Regions from separate parts of the Bradyrhizobium genosp. L genome, predicted to be linked through region 1. Evidence: predicted binding sites of a transcription regulator. Region 1 holds the regulator's gene; each other region holds the start of a gene.

Evidence for each region. The regulator PhoB, encoded in region 1, activates phosphate uptake and scavenging genes when phosphate is short. The targets are predictions, from matches to a motif close to TGTCATNNANCTGTCAT.
Region 2: a site for PhoB is predicted at 3,980-3,996, ahead of phnC (phosphonate ABC transporter ATP-binding protein). Genes of this name have one in related genera too.
Region 3: a site for PhoB is predicted at 3,671-3,687, ahead of IC762_RS01500 (alkaline phosphatase D family protein). Genes of this name have one in related genera too.

What each region holds. Positions count from the first base shown of each region.
Region 1 covers NZ_CP061378.1:6,798,576-6,805,557, forward strand. The annotation lists gene argF (ornithine carbamoyltransferase) at 1-753, opposite strand, end outside; gene IC762_RS32405 (aspartate aminotransferase family protein) at 753-1,958, opposite strand; gene IC762_RS32410 (GcrA family cell cycle regulator) at 2,473-2,988, shown strand; gene phoB (phosphate regulon transcriptional regulator PhoB) at 3,164-3,874, opposite strand; gene phoU (phosphate signaling complex protein PhoU) at 4,029-4,745, opposite strand; gene pstB (phosphate ABC transporter ATP-binding protein PstB) at 4,850-5,668, opposite strand; gene pstA (phosphate ABC transporter permease PstA) at 5,665-6,510, opposite strand; gene pstC (phosphate ABC transporter permease subunit PstC) at 6,515-6,982, opposite strand, start outside.
Region 2 covers NZ_CP061378.1:1,982,709-1,989,690, reverse strand. The annotation lists gene phnF (phosphonate metabolism transcriptional regulator PhnF) at 1-126, shown strand, start outside; gene phnE (phosphonate ABC transporter, permease protein PhnE) at 236-1,075, opposite strand; gene phnE (phosphonate ABC transporter, permease protein PhnE) at 1,081-1,965, opposite strand; gene phnD (phosphonate ABC transporter substrate-binding protein) at 2,042-2,971, opposite strand; gene phnC (phosphonate ABC transporter ATP-binding protein) at 3,047-3,862, opposite strand; gene IC762_RS09305 (chloramphenicol acetyltransferase) at 4,055-4,714, shown strand; gene IC762_RS09300 (alpha-D-ribose 1-methylphosphonate 5-triphosphate diphosphatase) at 4,711-5,883, shown strand; gene IC762_RS09295 (DUF1045 domain-containing protein) at 5,889-6,578, shown strand; gene hemC (hydroxymethylbilane synthase) at 6,583-6,982, opposite strand, start outside.
Region 3 covers NZ_CP061378.1:311,112-318,093, reverse strand. The annotation lists gene IC762_RS01520 (NADPH:quinone oxidoreductase family protein) at 1-886, shown strand, start outside; gene IC762_RS01515 (YkvA family protein) at 1,014-1,403, opposite strand; gene IC762_RS01510 (4a-hydroxytetrahydrobiopterin dehydratase) at 1,478-1,783, opposite strand; gene IC762_RS01505 (TAXI family TRAP transporter solute-binding subunit) at 1,995-3,401, shown strand; gene IC762_RS01500 (alkaline phosphatase D family protein) at 3,756-5,306, shown strand; gene IC762_RS01495 (IS4 family transposase) at 5,355-6,647, opposite strand; gene IC762_RS01490 (response regulator) at 6,822-6,982, opposite strand, start outside.

The DNA.
Region 1 (6,982 bases):
CAGCTTGGCATTGACCTGATAGGGCTTGAGCACGTTGTGGCGGTGCTCGCCCTCCTTGTCGCCCATCGACACCCAGGTGTCGGTGACGACGCAGTCGGCGCCGCGGACGGCAGCCTCCGGATCGGTGCCGAGCATGATCGGCGCGTTGGTCGCCTTGATCCAGTCGCGCATCGGCTTCTTCGGCGCGAGCTCCGGCGGGGTCGCGACATTGAGCTGGAACTTGAAACGCTCCGCGGCGTGCGCCCAGGACGCCAGCACGTTGTTGTCGTCGCCGGTCCAGGCCACCGTCTTGCCCTCGATCGAGCCGCGGTTCTCCTCGAACGTCATCAGATCGGCCATCACCTGGCAGGGATGCGAACGCCGCGTCAGCCCGTTGATGACGGGCACGGTGGCGTGCGCCGCGAGCTCGAGCAGCGCATCGTGGTTGAGGATGCGGATCATGATGGCATCGACATAGCGCGACAGCACGCGCGCGGTATCGGCGATGGTCTCGCCGCGGCCGAGCTGCATCTCGGTGCCGGTCAGCATGATCGATTCACCGCCGAGCTGGCGCATGCCGACGTCGAACGACACCCGCGTGCGGGTCGACGGGCGTTCGAAGATCATCGCCAGCGTCTTGCCTTCGAGCGGCCGCTTGGCCTTCTCATGCGCCTTCAGCGTCGCCTTCATGGCAGCGCCCGCCGAGAGCATGTTGCGCAACTCGGCAAGCGGCAATTCGTTGATATCGAGGAAGTGGCGGACCTGCTTGCTCATCATCCCGCCGCCTTCTTCGCGGCCGCCGACAGCGTGGCGCAGGCGCGCTCGAGCGAGGCGATCGACTGGTCGATCTCGGCCTCGGTGACGATCAACGGCGCCAGGAAGCGGACGACGTTGTCGCCGGCACCGACGGTGAGCAGCTTCTCGTTGCGCAGCGCGGCGATCAGGTCGCCCGACGGCACCACCGCCTTGACGCCGATCAGCAGCCCTTCGCCGCGCACTTCAGACACCACGCCCGGATAGCGGTCGATGACGGAGGCGAGCTTCTGCTTCAGGAGCAGCGACATCTTCTGCACGTGCTCGAAGAAGCCGGGCTTGAGCATGACGTCCAGCACGGCATTGGCTGCGGCGACCGCCAGCGGATTGCCGCCGAAGGTCGAACCATGCGAGCCGGGCGCCATGCCGGAAGCGGCCTTGGCGCTCGCCAGCACCGCGCCGATCGGGAAGCCGCCGCCGAGCGCCTTTGCCAGCGACATCACGTCGGGCACGACGCCGGTGCGCTTGTAGGCGAACAATTCGCCGGTGCGGCCCATGCCGGTCTGCACCTCGTCGAAGGCGAGCAGCAGGCCGTGCTCGTCGCAGAGCTGGCGCAGCGCCTTGAAGAAGGCCTGCGGCGCGCCGCGCACGCCGCCCTCGCCCTGCACGGGCTCGATCAGGATGCCGGCGGTGTGCGGCCCGATCGCCTTCTTCACCGCCTCGATGTCGCCGTGCGGCACCTGGTCGAAGCCGTCCATCGGCGGGCCGAAGCCTTCGAGATATTTGGCCGCGCCGGTCGCTGCGAGCGTTCCCAGCGTACGGCCGTGGAAGGCACCTTCGAAGGTGATGATGCGGTAGCGCTCGCCATGGCCCTTGGAGAAGTGATAGTGGCGGACCAGCTTGATCACGCCCTCCATCGCCTCCGCGCCCGAATTGCAGAAGAACACGAAGTCGGCAAAGCTCTGCTCGCAGAGCCGCGCGGCGAGCACTTCGCCGTCCGGGCTCCGGAACAGGTTCGACATGTGCCAGAGCTTGGTCGCCTGTTCCTGCAGCGCCTTGACCATGTGCGGATGGGCGTGCCCGAGCGCGTTCACCGCAACACCGGAGGTGAAGTCGAGATAGCGGTCGCCATTGGTTGCGATCAGCCAGGCGCCCTCGCCGCGCTCGAAGCCGAGATCGACCCTGGCAAAGACGGGGAGCAGATGCGACGGGACGCTGTTGGTCATGGCGATCACTAAGGGGTTGGCACAGACGGTTTGCACGGACGGTTTTATGCCGACGATTGCCGCGCGCCTTGACGCCGGCGCAGCAACGGCCAGCTTCGGAAAACAAAACGTGCCGCTTTGCGGGCGGCACGTGGCAGGCATTCTATGCTGCGGCCGGTCCGTGTCAATCGCCCCGAGGCGACTGCCCGGCGAAGCGAGACGCGCGCAATCCGGGATAGTCCGGTGCGGTGGAAAAACCGCACTGCAATGCTTAACTGTGTGGGAACATGTGGACGCGCGGCCGCGGACTCTTGCGCCAGAGTCACGCCATATTGTAGCGTTTGGCCTGTCGGGTACGACATCTCGTGCGGCAGTACTGGACCCCTTTAAGTAGCCTTTGTTTCTCGCGTGAACGTTCAGGCGCAACAGCGCCCGGCGAGGGTTAAGGGATTCTGACCGCAGGGATTTTTACGACGATTTTGGCCCGCAGCGCCGCCCCGATGACTGGCCGGCGCACCGCGAAGGGAAGAATGCGATGACGGTATTGACCTGGTCCGACGATCGCGTCGAGCAGCTGAAGAAGCTCTGGGAATCCGGCCTGTCGGCCAGCCAGATCGCAGCCGAACTTGGCAATGTGACGCGAAACGCCGTGATCGGCAAAGTGCACCGGCTTGGCCTGTCCGGCCGCGCCAAGGCACCCTCGACGGCGGCGCCGCGGCCACGCAAGGCCCGCCCCGCCCAGCACATGATGCGGGTGTCGCGCCCGGTCTCGCGCGGCAACACCGCGCTGGCGCACGCCTTCGAGGTCGAGATGGAGCCGGATCCGATCGCCTACGACAACGTGGTGCCGATGAGCCAGCGGCTGTCGCTGCTGGAATTGAACGAGGCGACCTGCCACTGGCCGGTCGGCGATCCCTCGAGCCCGGATTTCTTCTTCTGCGGCGGCAAGGCGCTCGGCGGCCTGCCCTATTGCGCCCACCACTCGCGCATCGCCTATCAGCCGGCTGCCGATCGTCGCCGATCGCCGTCGAACAAGCCGCAGCTCAAGTAATCGCAAGCGATACATTGATGACGTCGTCCCGGCGAAAGCCGGGACCCATAACCACCGGCGCATGTGGTTATGCCGAGGCTGCGGCCACAGCGCGCTCAAACAATCAAGATTTGTGGTTATGGGTCCCGGCTTTCGCCGGGACGACGGAGTTTGTGCGGTTTAGCCGCACGCAGCCTTACGGCTGCGGCTCGGCCTTCGCAAAACGGTCGTCCAGCGCGTAGCCGGCGCCGCGGACGGTGCGGATCGGGTCCTGCTCGCGGCCGGGATTGAGCAGCTTGCGCAGGCGGCCGATATGCACGTCGACGGTGCGCTCGTCGATGTAGATGTCGCGGCCCCAGACGCTGTCGAGCAACTGCTCGCGGCTGAACACGCGGCCGGGATGTTCGAGGAAGAATTCGAGCAGGCGATACTCGGTCGGCCCGAGATCGATCGGACGGCCAGAGCGCGCGACGCGGCGCTTCTCGCGGTCGAGTTCGATGTCGCCATAGGTCAGGACGGTTGCGAGCCGCTCCGGGCTGGCGCGGCGCAGCAGGCCCTTGACCCGGGCGAGCAGCTCCGGAACCGAGAACGGCTTGACGATGTAGTCGTCGGCGCCGGTGGCGAGCCCGCGCACGCGCTCGCTCTCCTCGCCGCGCGCGGTCAGCATGATGATCGGCAGCTGCTTGGTCTCGGGCCGCGCCCGCAGGCGGCGGCACAGCTCGATGCCGGAGAGGCCCGGCAGCATCCAGTCGAGCACCACGAGATCGGGGACGCGCTCTTTCAGCCGGGTGTCGGCGTCGTCGCCGCGCCCGACCGTCTCGACATCGTAGCCCTCGGCGTCGAGGTTGTAGCGCAGCAACGTCGTCAGCGCCTCCTCGTCTTCGACTACCAGAATGCGTGCGCTCATCGGTCTAAGTTCTCTCTGTGGGATGATCCGTTACCCGGACGCCAACCGAAACGCTAAAGCGCGATGAGATTGGGTTGAATCGTCATCGCGCTTTAGCTCTTTGTTTGAGCATGATCTTTTCGGAAAACCGCTTCACACTTTTCCGGATCATGCTCTAGTTACCCGGCACCGTGGTGGCGAAATTGGTCATGTCGCCCTTGGGACGCTTGTCGGTGATCTGTTGTCCTTCGATCATGTAGAACACGGTCTCGGCAATGTTGGTCGCGTGGTCGCCGATCCGCTCGATGTTCTTGGCACAGAACATCAGATGGATGCAGAACGAGATGTTGCGCGGGTCTTCCATCATGTAGGTGAGCAGCTCGCGGAACAGCGAGGTGCAGATCGCATCGACCTCCTCGTCGCCCTTCCAGACGTTCATCGCCGCCGGCAGATCGTGCGCGGCATAGGCGTCCAGCACCGACTTGACCTGCGACAGCACGAGGTCGGTCATGTGCTCGAGGCCGCGGATCAGCTTCAGCGGCTGGAAATCGCTCTCCAGCGCGGCAACGCGCTTGCCCATGTTCTTGGCGAGGTCGCCGATCCGCTCGAGGTCGGTGGCGACCCGCATCGCGCCGACGATCTCGCGCAGGTCGATCGCCATCGGCTGGCGGCGCGCGATGGTCAACACCGCGCGCTCCTCGATGACGCGCTGCAAATTGTCGATCTCGATGTCGGCGGCGACCACGCGCTTGCCGAGCGCGACGTCGCGCCGGATCAGGGCGTCCACGGACTCGGTGATCATGCGTTCGACGAGGCCGCCCATCTCGGCGACCAGGCGGGTCAGTTCCTGCAGGTCGCTGTCGAATGCCTTGGCGGTATGTTCAGAAGCCATCGCTTGGTCTCCTTCAACCATGATCCATGCCGGACCATGATCTCATGTCCCTGTTTGAGCATGATGTCATCGGAAAGCCGGTCCACGGCGTTCCGGATCGTGCGCTAGCCAAACCGGCCGGTGATGTAGTCCTGGGTGCGTCGATCGCTCGGCGAGGTGAAGATCTTGTTGGTGTCGTCGAACTCGATCAACTCGCCGAGATACATGAAGGCGGTCTTGTCGGAGACGCGCGCCGCCTGCTGCATGTTGTGGGTGACGATCGCGATCGTGTAGTCCTCGGACAGTTCCTGGATCAGTTCCTCGACCTTGGCGGTCGAGATCGGATCGAGCGCCGAGCACGGCTCGTCGAACAGAATGACCTCGGGGCGCACCGCGACGGTGCGCGCGATGCAAAGGCGCTGCTGCTGGCCGCCGGAGAGCGACAGGCCCGACGCGTTCAGCTTGTCCTTGACCTCGTTCCACAGCGCGCCGCCGCGCAACGCCTTCTCGACGCGGTCGTCCATCTCGCTCTTCGAGATCTTCTCGTAGAGGCGGATGCCGAACGCGATGTTCTCGTAGATCGTCATCGGGAACGGCGTCGGCTTCTGGAACACCATGCCGACCCGCGCGCGCAGCAGGTTGAGGTCGAGCTTGGGATCGAGGATGTTGGTCTGGTCCAGCATCAGCTGGCCGACCGCGCGCTGGCCCGGATAGAGGTCGTACATCCGGTTGAAGATGCGCAGCAGGGTCGACTTGCCGCAGCCGGACGGGCCGATGAACGCCGTGACGCGGTTGGTGCCGAGCGTCAGGTTGATGTTCTTCAGCGCGTGGTGCTCGCCGTAGTAGAAGTTGAGGTTGCGCACCGTGACCTTCGGCGGCGCCTCCGGCAGCGGCACCTGCGGAACTTGGCTGGTGGCGGTTGTCGACATGGAAAGTTCGGTCATTTTGCGGCCCTTTCGGCACCGAGGACGCGCGCGCCGATATTGAGCGCGAGCACGGTGATGGTGATCAGCAATGCGCCGCTCCAGGCCAACTCTTTCCAGTAGGCGTAGGGGCTTTGCACGAAGTTGTTGATGGTGACCGGCAGGTTGGCCATCGAGCTGGTCAGATCCCAGCTGAAGAACTGGTTCGACAGCGCGGTGAACAATAGCGGCGCGGTCTCGCCGGCGACGCGCGCGGTCGCCAGCAGCACGCCGGTGATCAGGCCCGATCGGGCCGCACGATAGGCGATGCGCTTGATCACCAGCGAACGCGGCAGGCCGAGCGCGGAGGCCGCCTCGCGCAGCGGATTCGGCACCAGCAGCAGCATGTCCTCCGTGGTGCGTACCACCACCGGAATGACGATGACGGCAAGCGCGAGCGCGCCGGCGATCGCCGAGAAGCCGCGCATCGGCACCACGACCGCGCCGTAGACGAACAGGCCGATGATGATCGAGGGCGCGCTGAGCAGGATGTCGTTGATGAAGCGGATCACCGAGGTGAGCTTGTCATGCTTGCCGTATTCGGCAAGGTAAGTGCCGGCGAACAGGCCGAGCGGCGCGCCGATGCCGACCCCGATCACGGTCATGATGACCGAGCCGACGATGGCGTTCAAAAGACCGCCTTCGGTCGAACCGGGCGGCGGCGTGTTCTGGGTGAACAGCTGCACGCTGAGGCCGGCGAGGCCGTTATAGAGCAGCGTGGCCAGGATCAGCGCCAGCCAGGTGACGCCGAACAGCGCGGCGGCGACGCAGAGGGCGCGGATCACGATGTCGTTGCGGCGGCGGGATTTGTAGATCGGGTTCATGGCGTTATTTCCCCGCCTTCTTCTCGAGCCGCAGCAGCATCAGCCGCGCGCCGGCCAGCACGAAGAAGGTCAGCACGAACAGGAGCAGGCCGAGCAGGATCAGGCCGGACTGGTGCAGGCCGTCGCTCTCGGCGAATTCGGAGGCGATCGCCGCCGAGATCGTGGTACCCGGCGCGAAGATCGACGACGAGATGCGGAACGAGTTGCCGATGATGAAAGTCACCGCCATGGTCTCGCCGAGCGCGCGGCCGAGCGCCAGCATGATGCCGCCGATCACGCCGACCCTGGTGTAGGGGATCACGACGTTACGGACGACTTCCCAGGTGGTGCAGCCCATGCCGTAGGCGGCTTCCTTGAGCACCGGCGGCACGGTCTTGAACACGTCGACCGAGATCGCGGTGATGAAGGGCAGCACCATGATCGAGAGGATCAGCGCGGCGTTGAACAGGCTGAGATAGGACGGCGGTCCGCC
Region 2 (6,982 bases), 2.6 Mb from region 1:
CTGCCGCTCGGCCGTCCCGTGCTGGTGGTCGATGCCACCGACGTCGATCCCGCAGGCCAGCCCCTGGTGACCAAGCGCTCGCGCTTCGCCGCGGAGCGGGTGGAGTTCTTGGTGGAGAATAGCTGACGAACCGTCGAGCTATCGTAGGTGGGCAAAGCGAAGCGTGCCCACCTACCCGAGCACCGAGCCAGAATGGTGGGCACGTCGCTTACGCTCCTTTGCCCACCCTACAGGGCTACGCCACCGCCCGCTGGCCGATGATCGCGAACCGCAGCTTGCTCGAGATGAAATCGATCGCGGCGACCGCGATCAGGATCATCAGGATCAGGAACGACACCTTCTGCCATTCCAGCACCCGGATCTGCTCGGCGAGCTGCAGGCCGATGCCGCCGGCGCCGACGATGCCGATGATCGTCGCCGAGCGCGTATTCGACTCGATGAAGTAGAGCACCTGTCCCGCGATCACCGGCAGCACCTGCGGCAGCAGGCCGAAGCGGATCTCGTGCAGCGCGTTGCCGCCGGAGGCCTTGATGCCCTCGACCTGCTTGCGGTCGGCGGCCTCGATCGCCTCGGAGAACAGCTTGCCGAATGCGCCGAAATCCGAGACCATGATCGCGAGCACGCCGGCGAACGGGCCGAGGCCGACGACGTTGATCCAGACCAGCGCCCAGATCAGCGTATCGACACCACGGATCGAATCCAGGAAGCGTCGCACCGGAAAGCGGATCAGGTTCGACGGGATGATGTTGCGTGCCGCGAGCAGGCTGACCGGCAGCGCCAGCACCGCGGCCAGCGTGGTGCCGAGCAGCGCGATCGACAGCGTCTCGCCCATCGCCTGAATGTAGAGTGGAAACGACGAGCCCGGGTTCGGCGGGATCATCATCATGCTGATCCAGCCGAGCTGGCTGACGCCCGAGATCAGCCTCGACGGCGAGAAGTCGAGGTCGACCAAACCGAACGCGAAGATCGCGAGCGCGGCCACGATCATCGCCGGCGTCGCCAGCCGCGCCGCGGCAGGCCGCGCAAAGACATCAGGGTATCTCGCGCGCAGTTCGTCGGTGTCCGGCTTCGGCATCTGGCTCAATGGCGTGCCTCCTTGCCGAACAGCCGGCCGCGCAGCCAGCCGGTCGAGATGTCGATGATGAAGACCGTGATGATGATGGTGACGAGAATGGCACTGACGTCCGAATAGTAGAACTTGCGGATCGCGACCATGAACTCCTGGCCGATGCCGCCGGCGCCGACGAATCCCATCACGGAGGCTTCGCGGACGTTGATCTCGAAGCGCAGCAGCGCATAGCTGGCATAGCCGGTCACGACCTGCGGCAGCACCGCGAAACGCATGCAGGATAGCCAGCTCGCGCCGGTGGAGCGGATGCCCTCGACCGGCTTCATGTCGGCATTCTCGACGATCTCGGAAAACTGCTTGCCGAGCGCGCCGGTCGAATGGATCGCGATCGCGAGCACGCCGGCCATCGGCCCGAGGCCGAACGCGATCACGAAGATCAGCGCGAACACGATGCCGGGCACCGTGCGGGCGAATTCCAGCAGGCGCCGCACCGTGAAACGCAGCCAGGACGATGGCGAGGTGTTCTGCGCGGCAAGGAAATTCAGCGCAAAGGCGAACACCGCGCCGATCAGCGTGCCGACATAGCTGATCAGGATCGTCTCACCGAGCAGCCGCAGCCACTTCTTCAAGCCCCAGAACCACTCGACGGGATTGGTCCAGACCCGCGCGCCGGAATCCAGCGTCATGATGCGGTCGAAATAGCTGACGAAATTGCCCAAATAGGTGAACAGCGTGCGCAGGTCCACTTCCGCGCCGACCGCCGCGATCAGCAGCGCCGCGCAGAACACGGCGGCCGCCAGCGTCGCCTTCAGCCGCTTGCGCGCCACCGCCTTGCGATAGGCGTCGTTGAGTACCGCAAGCTGCGGGGCCGGAAGGATGGATACAGCCGTCGCCATCGCGGACCAATCTGGTTGAGGGATCAACGAAAAAGGGCCGGGTCGTCCAACCCGGCCCCATTCACTGGTCGCGCGATCAGGACGCCTTCTTGCGGAGATTGTCGACGAACTTGATCAGGTCGATGGTCTTGTCGTAGTCGGCGCTGGTGATCGGCGCCCACGGCTGGTTCTTGCCGTCGGAGAGCTTCTTGAAGGCTTCCGGATCCTTTTTGTCAGCCTCGAGGAAGGCCTTTTTGATCGCGGCCTTCATGTCATCGGGCAGGCTCTCGAGATAGGCGTAGGGCGAGTTGATGATGAGGTCGGACTTCACGATGATGCGGAAGTCTTCCTTCTTCAGCGCCGTGCCGTCGCCCGACTTCACCATGTTCTTGTTGAGCATGCGGGTGAGGTTCGAGTCGTCATCAGCGTTCCACCAGTTGGCGGCGACGTCGACGGTGCCCTGCGCCAGCGCCAGCACGGCGTTCTCGTGGCTGCCGGTGAAGACCACCTTGGAGAAATAGGCGTCCGGGTCGATCCCCATCGCGTTCAGCTTGAAGCGCGGCATGTTGTTGCCCGAGGTCGAGTTGGGGTCGACCAGGCCGAGGTTCTTGCCCTTGAGGTCCTCGATCTTGTGGTACGGGCTCTTGGCGAGCACGTAGAACACCGAGTAGTAGCCCTTCGAGCCGTCGGAGTTGACGTCGATCACGAAGGCGTCGGTCTTGACGCCGGTGAGACGGGCGCGGGCGAACGACGCCGGGCCGTAATAACCGATCTGGATGTTGCCGGCGCGCTGGCCCTCGATCACGGCAGCGTAGTCATTGGCGACGCGCAAGACCACCTTGACGCCGAGTTCCTTCGACAGATAGCTCACGAACGGAGCGAAGCGGTCGGAGACGCCGGAGGCGTTCTCGGCCGGGACCACCGCGAAAGTGATCTCCGGATATTTGGTCTTCCAGTCCTCGGCCGAAGCCGAGCCGGCGAAGGCCAGCGCGGCAGCGCCGGCCAGCACGATGCGACGAGTGATCATGGTAACCCCTCCAGTGTGGTACCTGTTGACCGGGCGAAATGCCCGGCCGCCCTCAGATTCCAAGAAATGCGACACTCAGGCCGCTGCGGCGGAGCCGAGCGCCGGAGCAGTTACGCCGGCAGGCGCGGGCAACGGCGCCGCGCCCATCACGTCATTGGCCTCGAGGTCGTAGAGCTCGCGGGCCACATGGTCGGTCAGCGCCGCCGAGGCGCCATCGAACACCACCCGGCCCGCCGCCATGCCGACCAGGCGGTCGCAATAGCTGCGCGCCAGATCGAGCGAGTGCAGGTTGCAGAGCACGGTGATGCCGAAATGCTTGTTGATGCGCAGCAGCGCATCCATCACGATCTTGGTGTTGCGTGGATCGAGCGAGGCGATCGGCTCGTCGGCGAGGATGATGTCGGGCTCCTGCACCAGCGCACGCGCGATCGCGACGCGCTGCTGCTGGCCGCCCGAGAGCTGATCGGCACGTTGCGCGGCGAGCTGCGCGATATCGAACTGCTCGAGCGCCGACATCGCCAGCGCCCTGTCGTGCTCCGGCCAGATCTGGCCGAGCGAGCGCCAGGACGGGATCTGCGCCAGCCGCCCCATCAGCACATTGGTCAACACGTCGAGCCGGCCGACCAGGTTGAACTGCTGGAAGATCATCGCCGAGCGCGCCCGCCACTGCCGCAGCGCCTTGCCGTGCAGCGCGGTGACGTCGGTGCCTTCGAACAGGATGCGGCCGGAGGTCGGATCGGCCAGACGGTTGATCATGCGCAGCAATGTCGACTTGCCGGCACCGGAGCGGCCGATCACGCCGACGAAACTGCCCGGCGCGATCGAAAAGGATGCATTGTCGACTGCGGCTTTTGCGCCGAAACGGCACGTCAAACCATCCACCACCAGCATGCAATGCTCCAACCGCGCCGCGTTTGGGCCATCGCTATCCCCGGTGCTTAACAGTTATGTGACGAGAGTGCCGCGGTGCGGCGATCGTCCACACCCCACCTCTTGCCGTCATCGCAACGTCATGATGTTGTCACCAAGCATCCGGATGAGGAGCGCGCTCCCCCGAAACGGCAATGATTTGCGGAGGCCAAGATGGCCGGAAAATCTCTCTCGGTCGTGCCGACCGTCGACCCGACTGCATCGGTGCGCGAGAGCAAACTCGGCAAATATAGCGAGGTCGGCGCGCGCACGATCCTGCTTGAAGTCAGCATGGACGACTATTCCTATGTCGTGAACGACAGCCAGATCACCTACACATCGATCGGAAAGTTCTGCTCGATCGCGGCGATGACCCGGATCAATCCCGGCAATCACCCGATGCACCGCGCGACGCAGGCGCATTTCACCTACCGCGCCAGCGCCTATTTTCCCGGCGAGAGCGACGATGTCGACTTCTTCAACTGGCGACGTGCGCATCACGTGCATATCGGCCATGACGTCTGGATCGGTCACGGCGCCATCCTGCTGCCCGGCCGTAACGTCGGAACCGGCGCGGTGATCGCCGCCGGCGCGATCGTGACCAAGGACGTGCCGGCTTATACGATCGTCGCAGGCAATCCGGCGCGGCAGATCAAGCGGCGCTTCTCCGAAGCGATCGCGGATCGCCTCACCGCGCTTGCCTGGTGGGACTGGGATCACGAGACGTTGCGACGCGCCTTGCCCGATTTCCGCAAGCTTGCGGTGGAAGACTTCCTCGACAGATACGAGGCCGAGGCCTCATCACACAACAAACAGCGGAGTGCCGCATCGTGACTGACATTTTCATCGAGGGCGGCCGCACGTTGATTGATGGGGCCTTCGTCGAGACCTCGCTACGCACCGCGGGCCGCGACCTCGGCGCGCTCGACGCCGAGCAGGGCCGCGCCACGCTGCATCTCGATGCTCGCGGCCTCTTGGTGCTGCCCGGCATCGTCGACCTGCATGGCGACGCCTTCGAGCGCCAGATGATGCCGCGTCCCGGTGTCGACTTTCCGACCGACGTGGCCCTGATCGACAGCGACCGGCAGGTGATCACCAATGGCATCACCACCGTGTTCCACGGCACGACCTGGTCGTGGGAGCCCGGCCTGCGCAGCGCCGAGAATGCGCGCAAGCTGCTCGATGCGATCGAGGCGCTGCGGCCGCAGCTTGCCGCCGATACCCGCTTTCATCTGCGCCACGAGACCCACAATCTCGAGGCGGAGGGCGAGATCATCGAGTGGCTGAGCGAAGGCCGTATCGACCTGTTCGCCTTCAACGACCACAGCAACGTCAAGCCGAAGAAGCGCGGCCAACTCGCCGAGCGGACCGGGCTTTCGCCCGAGGCGGTCGGCGAATTGCTCGACCAGGTCGTCGCGCGGCGTCCTGACGTGCCCGCTTCGATCGCGCGCCTTGCCGCGGCCGCGCGTGCGGCCAACGTGCGGATGCTTTCGCATGACGACAACAGTCCGGCGATGCGCCAGGAGTTTCGCGCGCTCGGCGCTGTTATCGCGGAATTCCCGATCAACGAGGAGACCGCGCGCGATGCCGCGGGAGCCGGCGACTTCATCGTGTTCGGCGCGCCGAATGTGGTGCGCGGCGGCAGCCACACCGGCTGGACCAGGGCCTCCGACATGATCGCCAAGGGCCTTTGCTCGGTGCTGGCGTCCGATTACTACTATCCGGCACAATTGCTCGCCGCATTCCGACTCACTGCCGACGGCATCCTGCCGCTCGCCAAGGCCTGGGACCTGATCTCGTCGGCACCGGCGCGCGCTGCCGGACTCGCCGACCGCGGTGTGATCGCCGCGGGCCGCCGCGCCGACATCATCATCGTCGACGACAAGCTGCCGCTACGGCCGCGCGTCGTCGCCGTGATCGCGGCCGGGAGGCTGGTGCATCTGGCTGACGCGAGCTGCCTCGTCCATTCGCTCGCGGCGCGCAAGTCGGTTGCGGCGGCGTAGCAGCGATGGCCAGCACTCCGCGCTACGCGATCTACTACGCGCCGTCGCCCGACAGCGCGCTGCATCGCTTCGGCTCCACAATGCTGGGCTACGACGCCGCCTCCGGCGCCGACGTGCCCTTCCCCGACGGCGTCGCGCCGGACTGGCGCGAGGTGACGCGGGATCCGCGCAAATACGGTTTCCATGCCACGCTGAAGGCGCCGATGGCGCTTGCCGACGGCACGCACGAAGCCGATCTGCTCGCGGCCTGCGCCACCTTCGCAGATCGCGGCCGCCCCATTCCGCGGATCGAGCCGGTGGTCGACGCGATCAGCGGCTTCATCGCGGTGATCCCGGCCAGGCGCTCCGACGAGCTCGAACGGCTCGCCGCCGACTGCGTCACCGAATTCGACGGCTTCCGCGCGCCGCTGACGGCGGACGATCGGGCGCGGCGCAATCCGGCCAAGCTGTCGGCGCGGCAGTGCGAGTATCTCGATCGTTGGGGCTATCCTTACGTGATGGAGGAGTTTCGTTTCCACATGACGCTGACCGGACGGCTGAGCGACGAGCGCCGCGCTCCTGTCGTGGCGTGGTTGCGCGAACGGTTTGCGGCGCTCGGGCTCGCGACGCTTGCGATCGACCGCATCGCGCTGTTCAAGCAGGCCGATGCCGCCTCGCGGTTCCGAATCATCGGCAGCTGGCCGCTGCGCGGTTAGCCTCTCACTCCTCCGGCCGCGTGCGGGCGATGATCTCGGCGGCGCCCTTGTCGAGCAGCTCCATGCCGACGGCGCGGCCGAGTTCGCGCGGGCGATCCGCCGGTCCCCGCCGCGTCGTCTCGATGAAGCGTGCGCCGGCCTCGTCGAGCACGGAGGCGCGCAGCGTGATCTCGCCGCCCGCGAGCGTGGCGTGGCCCGCGATCGGCGAATTGCAATGGCCGTTGAGCACCCACAGCACCTCGCGCTCGGCTTCGGCGCAGCGCCGCGACGACGCATCGTCGATCCTCGCAAGATGGCCGCGCGTCGCCCAGTCGGTCTCGACGCATTCGACCGCGACGATGCCCTGGCCCACGGCCGGCAGCATCTCGTCGACGGAGAAATCATGCGCGATGCGCGCGGTCATG
Region 3 (6,982 bases), 910 kb from region 1:
CGCGATCAAGGCCGCGGCGCTGAACTTCTTCGACATCCTGATGATTCAGGGCAAGTACCAGATCAAGCCGCCGTTCCCGTTCTCGCCGGCCGCCGAAGTTGCCGGCGTGATCGAGAGCGTCGGCGAAGGCGTCCCCGATCTCAAGGTCGGCGACCGCGTCGTCGCCTCATGCGGCCACAACGGCGCGCGCGACAAGATCGCGCTGCCGGCGAACACCATCGTGAAGATCCCCGACAATCTCGATTACGACCGCGCCGCCGGCATCATCATCATCTACGGCACCGCGCTGCATGCGCTGGAGGATCGCGCCAGCCCGAAGAAGGGCGAGACGCTGGCGGTGCTCGGTGCGGCCGGCGGCACCGGTCTTGCGGCGTGCGAGCTCGGCAAGCTGATGGGGCTGAAGGTGATCGCCTGCGCCTCGTCGGACGAGAAGCTCGCCTTCGCCAAGCAACATGGCGCCGAGCTGACCTTGAACTACGCCACCGAAGACCTGAAGGAAGGCCTGCGCAAGCTGACCGGCGGCAAGGGCGCCGACATCGTGTTCGATCCGGTCGGCGGCGCCTATGCCGAGGCCGCGCTGCGCTCGACCGCGTGGGAGGGCCGCTTCCTGGTGATCGGCTTTGCCGCCGGCGAGATTCCAAAAATCCCGCTCAACCTCGCGCTCTTGAAGGGCTGCGATATCCGCGGCGTGTTCTGGGGCGCCTGGGCGCGGCAGAACCCCGAGAAGAACCGCAAGAACCTCGAGAAGCTCGTGCAGTGGACCGCGGAAGGCAAGATCTCCTCGCATGTCGACCGCACCTTCCCGCTGTCGCAGACGGCAGAGGCACTGAAAGTGCTCGCCGGCCGCAAGGCCATGGGCAAGGTGATCCTGCATCCGGGCAGCTGAGCCGCCGTAACGCGCTCACCTTACCATCGCCGTCATCCTGAGGTGCTCGCCTCTTCGGCGAGCCTCGAAGGATGCACGGCCCGGCTGGTGGCCGATTCATCCTTCGAGGCTCGCAAGAGCTCGCACCTCAGGATGACGGGTCAGGAGACTCGGCCGTGCCCCGCTTCAACGCCGCACGCGCCGCGTCACGATGCTCCGGGGTGATGTGGCTGGCCACCATGCGGATCGCAGTGGCGAGCACCGCGGCGTCATCGGTGAAGCCGAGCACCGGCAGCATGTCCGGCACGAAATCGAACGGCAGGATGAAATAGGCGATGGCGCCCAGCAGCGCCGCCTGGACGTGGCGCGGCGTCTGCCGGTCGAAGGCGCAGTAGAACGCGGCCAGCAAATCCTCGGCGAACGGCAGCCGGGCCGCGACCTTCTTGAACTTGATCCAGAAGCGGCGGCGCACGCTTTCGCGGTCCTGCGCCAGCCGGTCGGCAGGCTCAAATCCCACGCTGTGTTCGGTCGTTGCCATCGCGAAATTCCTCGACGCCGCACCGCGGCGATCGATGCGAATCTGGGGATGTCGGCCAACCGGCGCAAGCCTGCTCAGCTCACCCCGAGCTGCCGTGCGATCGCGTTCATGGCCTTGGCGAGATCGATGTCGCGCTTGGTCACCCCGCCGACGTCGTGAGTGGCCAGCACGACCTCGACCGTTTTGTAGACGTTCTTCCATTCCGGATGATGGTCGTTCTTCTCGGCGACCAGGGCAGCACGGGCCATGAAGCCGAAGGCTTCGTTGAAGTCCTTGAACACGAAGGTCTTTGCGATCGCCTCGCGTCCCCCGACGTCCGACCAGCCCGCCAGCTCCCAGAGCGCGGCCTTCCTTGCTTCCGCCGACAGCCGTTCGACCATGGTACCCTCCCGTTTAACCCGACCTTAGCCTAACGATCAGCCGGCGGCATCGGATCCATGCCGAAATTAAGGCCGAAATCGCGTCCTATCGCCGCTGGTAACCATGACGGAGATGTAACATCTGTCGGTTCAGGAATTTGCTACACATAGGGGATGTAAGCACGTTGGCAGTTTTTCCGAGACTGAACCCCGACGATCGTTCGCGAGATCGATGACCGACGGCCCCGCCAGCCTATCTCCCAAGCCGCTGCGCTCAGCGAGGCAGCGGCTGATCTTCGTCGTGGTCGCCGGCCTGCTCGCGATCATCGGCATCGGCACCGCAGCGTATTATTTCGCGGTACGTCCGGTGACCTTGCGCATCGCGGTCGGCCCCGCCAACAGCGACGATCTCAAGGTGGTGCAGGCGCTCGCGCAGGCCTTCAACAACCATCAGCAGCACAGCCAGGTGAAGCTGCGCCCGGTTCCGACCGACGGTGCCATCACCAGCGCGCAGACCCTCGCCGACGGCAAGGCCGATCTCGCGATCGTCCGCGGCGACCTCGACGTGCCGAAGAACGCACAGGCGGTCGCCACGCTGCGCAAGAATGTCGTGGTGATGTGGGCCCCTCCCGTGAAGGGCAAGGGCCGCAAGGCCGCGAAGATCACCAAGATCTCGCAGCTTGCCGGCCGCAAGATCGGCGTGATCGGCCGCACCCAGGCCAACGTCAATCTGCTGAAGCTGATCCTGACGCAATACGGCGTCGACCCGATGAAGGTCGAGATCATTCAGTTCCCGGCCAATGAGGCCGCCGAAGCGATCCGCAACCAGAAGGTCGACGCCTATCTCGCGGCGGGCCCGGCCAACAGCAAGATCACGATCGACGCGATCGCCGCCTCGAGCCGCGACGGCGGCGAGCCGACCTTCCTGCCGATCGACGCCGCGGAGGCAATCGCGCAGAATCATCCGGCCTATGAGGCCGCCGACATCCCCGCCGGCTCGCTCGGCTCCGCCGACCGGCCCGAGGAAGAGATCAAGACCATCAGCTTCTCGCATCACATCGTCGCCCGCAGAGGCCTTTCGGATTCGACGGTCGCTGCCTTCACGCGGCAATTGTTCGCGGTGCGGCAGCAGCTGAAGAACGATTTCCCGCTCGCCGCCAAGATCGAGACGCCCGACACCGACAAGGACGCCACCATCCCGGTGCATCCCGGTGCTGCCGCCTTTGTCGACGGCGAGGAGAAGACCTTCCTCGACCGCTACAGCGATTACATCTGGTGGGGCCTGATGGCGCTCTCGGCGATGGGCTCGGCCGGCGCCTGGTTCGCCGGCTATCTCAAGCAGGACGAGCGCAACACCAACACCTCGCAGCGCGACCGCCTGCTCGAAATGCTGAAGACCGCGCGGCAAAGCGATTCGACCGAGGAGCTCGACCAGATGCAGGCCGAGGCCGACGACATCCTGCGCCACACGCTGTCGTGCTACGAGCACGGCGCCATCGAAGAAGGCACACTGACCGCCTTCAACATCGCGCTCGAGCAATTCCACAACGCCGTCGCCGACCGCAAGGCGCTGCTGGTGAGCATGCCGCAGAATCTGCAGCGCGCCGCGACGCAGTTCAGGGCGGCGGGTTCGGTGTAGGCTTCGACTGCACAGAGTTCATGTCTCTCCTGTGAGGGACGCACTTGCGGCAGGGTTCCCTCTCCCCTTGCGGGAGAGGGTTAGGGAGAGGGGTGCCACACGGCGTACTCTCTCGATGTGCGCTTCGACGATGCGTGGGTGAATTGCGAAGACGGTGCCCTGATCAAAACGCTCTCGCCCGGGGCTTACCCCTCTCCCCAACCCTCCCCGCAAGGGGGGGAGGGAGCCTGACGAGCGTGCTCACCTTACGCACACGACAGCCTCGTCCCTGTAATCTCGCCGTCATAGAATCTTTCTAGGTCTTTGCCCGCTTGCGGGCGCATTGGCGCGTTCGCGCTCCTGAGGAGGCTTCCCATGACGATCCGGTTCTCCCGCCGACGCTTTCTCTCCACTGCGGCTGCGACCGGCGCCGGCCTGATCGCGATGCCTTATCTCTCGCGCGCGGCCGACCGTCCCGCGATCACCCATGGCGTGCAGTCCGGCGATGTCGGGGTCGACGGCGGCGTGGTGTGGGCGCGTGCGGATCGTCCGTCGCAGATGATGGTCGAGGTCGCGACCACCGAATCCTTCAAGGATGCCCGCGCGCTGCCGCCGATCGCGGCGCTGCCGGAAAGCGACTTCACCGCCAAGATGCTGCTGGAGAACCTGCCGTCGGGCCAGGACATCTTCTATCGCGTCCGCTTCCGCGACCTCGCCCATATCGACGTCACAGGCGAGCCCGTGGTCGGCCGCTTCCGCACCGCGCCGAGCGACCGCCGCGACGTTTCGTTCGTGTGGGGCGGCGACGTCGCCGGCCAGGGCTGGGGCATCAATCCCGACGACGGCGGCATGGTGACCTTCGCCGCGATGAAGAAGCACAATCCGGATTTCCTGCTGCACTCCGGCGACACCATCTACGCCGACGGCGTGATCCCGGCCGAAGTGAAGCTGCCCGACGGCAAGGTCTGGAAGAACATCACGATCCCGGAGAAGGCCAAGGTCGCCGAGACGCTCGACGAGTACCGCGCCGCCCACAAGTACAATTTCCTCGACAGCAATGTGCGCGCCTTCAATGCCGAGGTGCCGATCTTCGTGCAGTGGGACGATCACGAGGTGACCAACAACTGGTCGCTGTCGAAGCAACTGCCGGCGACCTACAAGGAGCGCGACATCACGGTGCTGGCCGCCCGCGCCGCGCGCGCCTTCCACGAGATGTATCCGATGCGCGAGAGCATCGTCGAGCCGGGCCGCGTCTATCGCACGCTGAGCTACGGTCCGCTGCTCGACGTGTTCATGCTCGACGAGCGCAGCTATCGCGGCCCGAACGGTCCGAACCTCCAGGAAGCCTACGGTCCGGACGCCTATTTCATCGGCCCCGACCAGCTCGCCTGGCTGAAGCGCGCGCTGCTCAATTCGCGCGCCACCTGGAAGGTGATCGCCTCCGACATGCCGTTGTCGCTGATCGTGTACGATGATGCGACCAACAAGAAGGGCTCGGAAGCCTTTGCCCAAGGCGACGGCCCGGCGCGCGGCCGCGAGCTCGAGATCGCCGACATCCTGCGCTTCATCAAGACCGCGGGTATCGTCAACACGGTGTGGCTGACCGCCGACGTGCATTATGCCGCCGCGCATTACTACGACCCGAACAAGGCCCAGTTCCAGGAGTTCGACCCGTTCTGGGAATTCGTCTCCGGCCCGCTGCACGCCGGCACGTTCGGCCCGAACGAGCTCGACAACACGTTCGGCCCCGAGGTGAAGTTCGTGAAGGCGCCGGGCGAGGCGAACCAGAACCTGCCGCCGTCCGCCGGCATGCAGTTCTTCGGCCACGTCAAGATCGACGGCAAGAGCGGCCAGATGCGGGTCGCGCTGCGCGACCGCGTCGATGCCGAGCTGTGGGCGATCACGCTCGATCCGAAGCCGGTGTAGTCAGTCGGTCGAATGCGCCGTAACGACTTCTTACCTCTCCCCCTTGTGCTAGGGGATTCCCGGATTTTGTGACTGTGTAGCAAGGGCATAGCCGTCGAGTGTTGCGGCAAGGCGGTTCCAGCCGTCGCGCATGGTCTTTGGTCCTGGAGGCTTGTAGTAGCAATTCCATCCGCCGAGACGGGCCGCGATCCATGAGACGAAGGCAAGCGAGCCGATAGGATGCGGGTTTTTCTGCCGTAGCGTTTTGCCCTCGAGCTTTTTTGACAGGTGCTCGAGCGCGACGGCGAAGCTTTCGTCAATGACATCGGTTGCCGGGCGGAGGCTGCCGTCTCTGGCATCGACAAGCTGGATCGTCCGAATCGCGCCAGCGAGCGCGATGGCGGTCAGATTAAACATCCGCTCGGCGTCGACGACTTGGCTGTCGTCGAGGGCCAAGCCGTCGCTCTTGAGGGCGCGGAAGACTTGTTCGATGCGCCAGCGCAAGCGATAGAGGCGGACGACGTGTTCAGCCTCGGTCGCACAAGTGACGGTGCGGGTCGTGAGTAGGCGCCACAACAACGGCGTCTTGCCTGACGGCGCATCGACCTCTCGTGCTTCCACCAAGGTGAGTTCGACGCTGCCGGCCGCCTCGGATTGCCCCAGACTTTGTGAGCGGGCGATGTGCACCGAGCCCGCGCGGAGTTCGACGGTCGCGACGCGCCCTTTGTCACCAGGCCCGCGCGGCGCCACGCGGACCTCGCTTCTGCTCAGCACTTCAGCACTGGCAAGCGCCCCAAAGAGCGTTCCCCCACCGAGCAAAGATCGATCCTGACCGGCGCGCACGATCAGATCGAGCCGCTCCGGTTTGCGGGCAAACAGCAGGTAAATGTCGCTTTCGCGATCGGCCACCATTGTCACCTCGGCGGCATCGGACAGCACGCTTGCCGTGGCCTGACAGCCCAACAGCCAACGCGCCGATTCCTTATCCTCGATCGCGCGATTGCGGCGCGACGTGACGCGATCCGCAGACCGCGTCCAGATCGCCGCATCGACAAGACCGACCACGGCTTCGCTTTCGATATCGACGGCAATCACTGGATGGATGAAGAAGCCAGGGGTTTGGCCATCGCCGGCAGGTCCGAAGCCCCGCCGCTTCTTGTCACGACCGCCAAAATTGATCTCGGTCGTGTCCTGGACAGCCAGAATGCGGCGACCGGCGCATTGAACCGCAGTCCGCCCGGCCAACGTTTCCACAATCCGATCGACCGAAACATGGGGCGAAGACAGAAACCGATGCACGGCCTTCTCGCCCGCGCGCGTCTCCCCCAATTTGCGTAGCACCAGCGTCCCCGCCGTCGCCACCCGCTCGATCAGCCAATCAGCCCGCTCCGCAACCCGAACATCGCCAAAAGACATCGCAGGCCTCTCGTCCAAACAGGTCGAAAGGCCTTGAATCACATTCACAAACTCCGGGGAATCACTTTCGGGGCTCCCGTAGCCCCCTTGTGGGAGAGGCGAACCGAGAATGCGGAAGGTTCAGCCCAACCGGCGCTTCAGTGCCGCTTCCAGCGTCTCGCTGGAGCATGGCTTGGTCAGCCGGGGCTTGCCGGCGAGCGCCGGCGGAAGCCTGGCGTCCGCTCCATAGCCGGTGACGAACACATAGGGCACGTTCAGCGCATCGAGCCGCTCGGCGACCA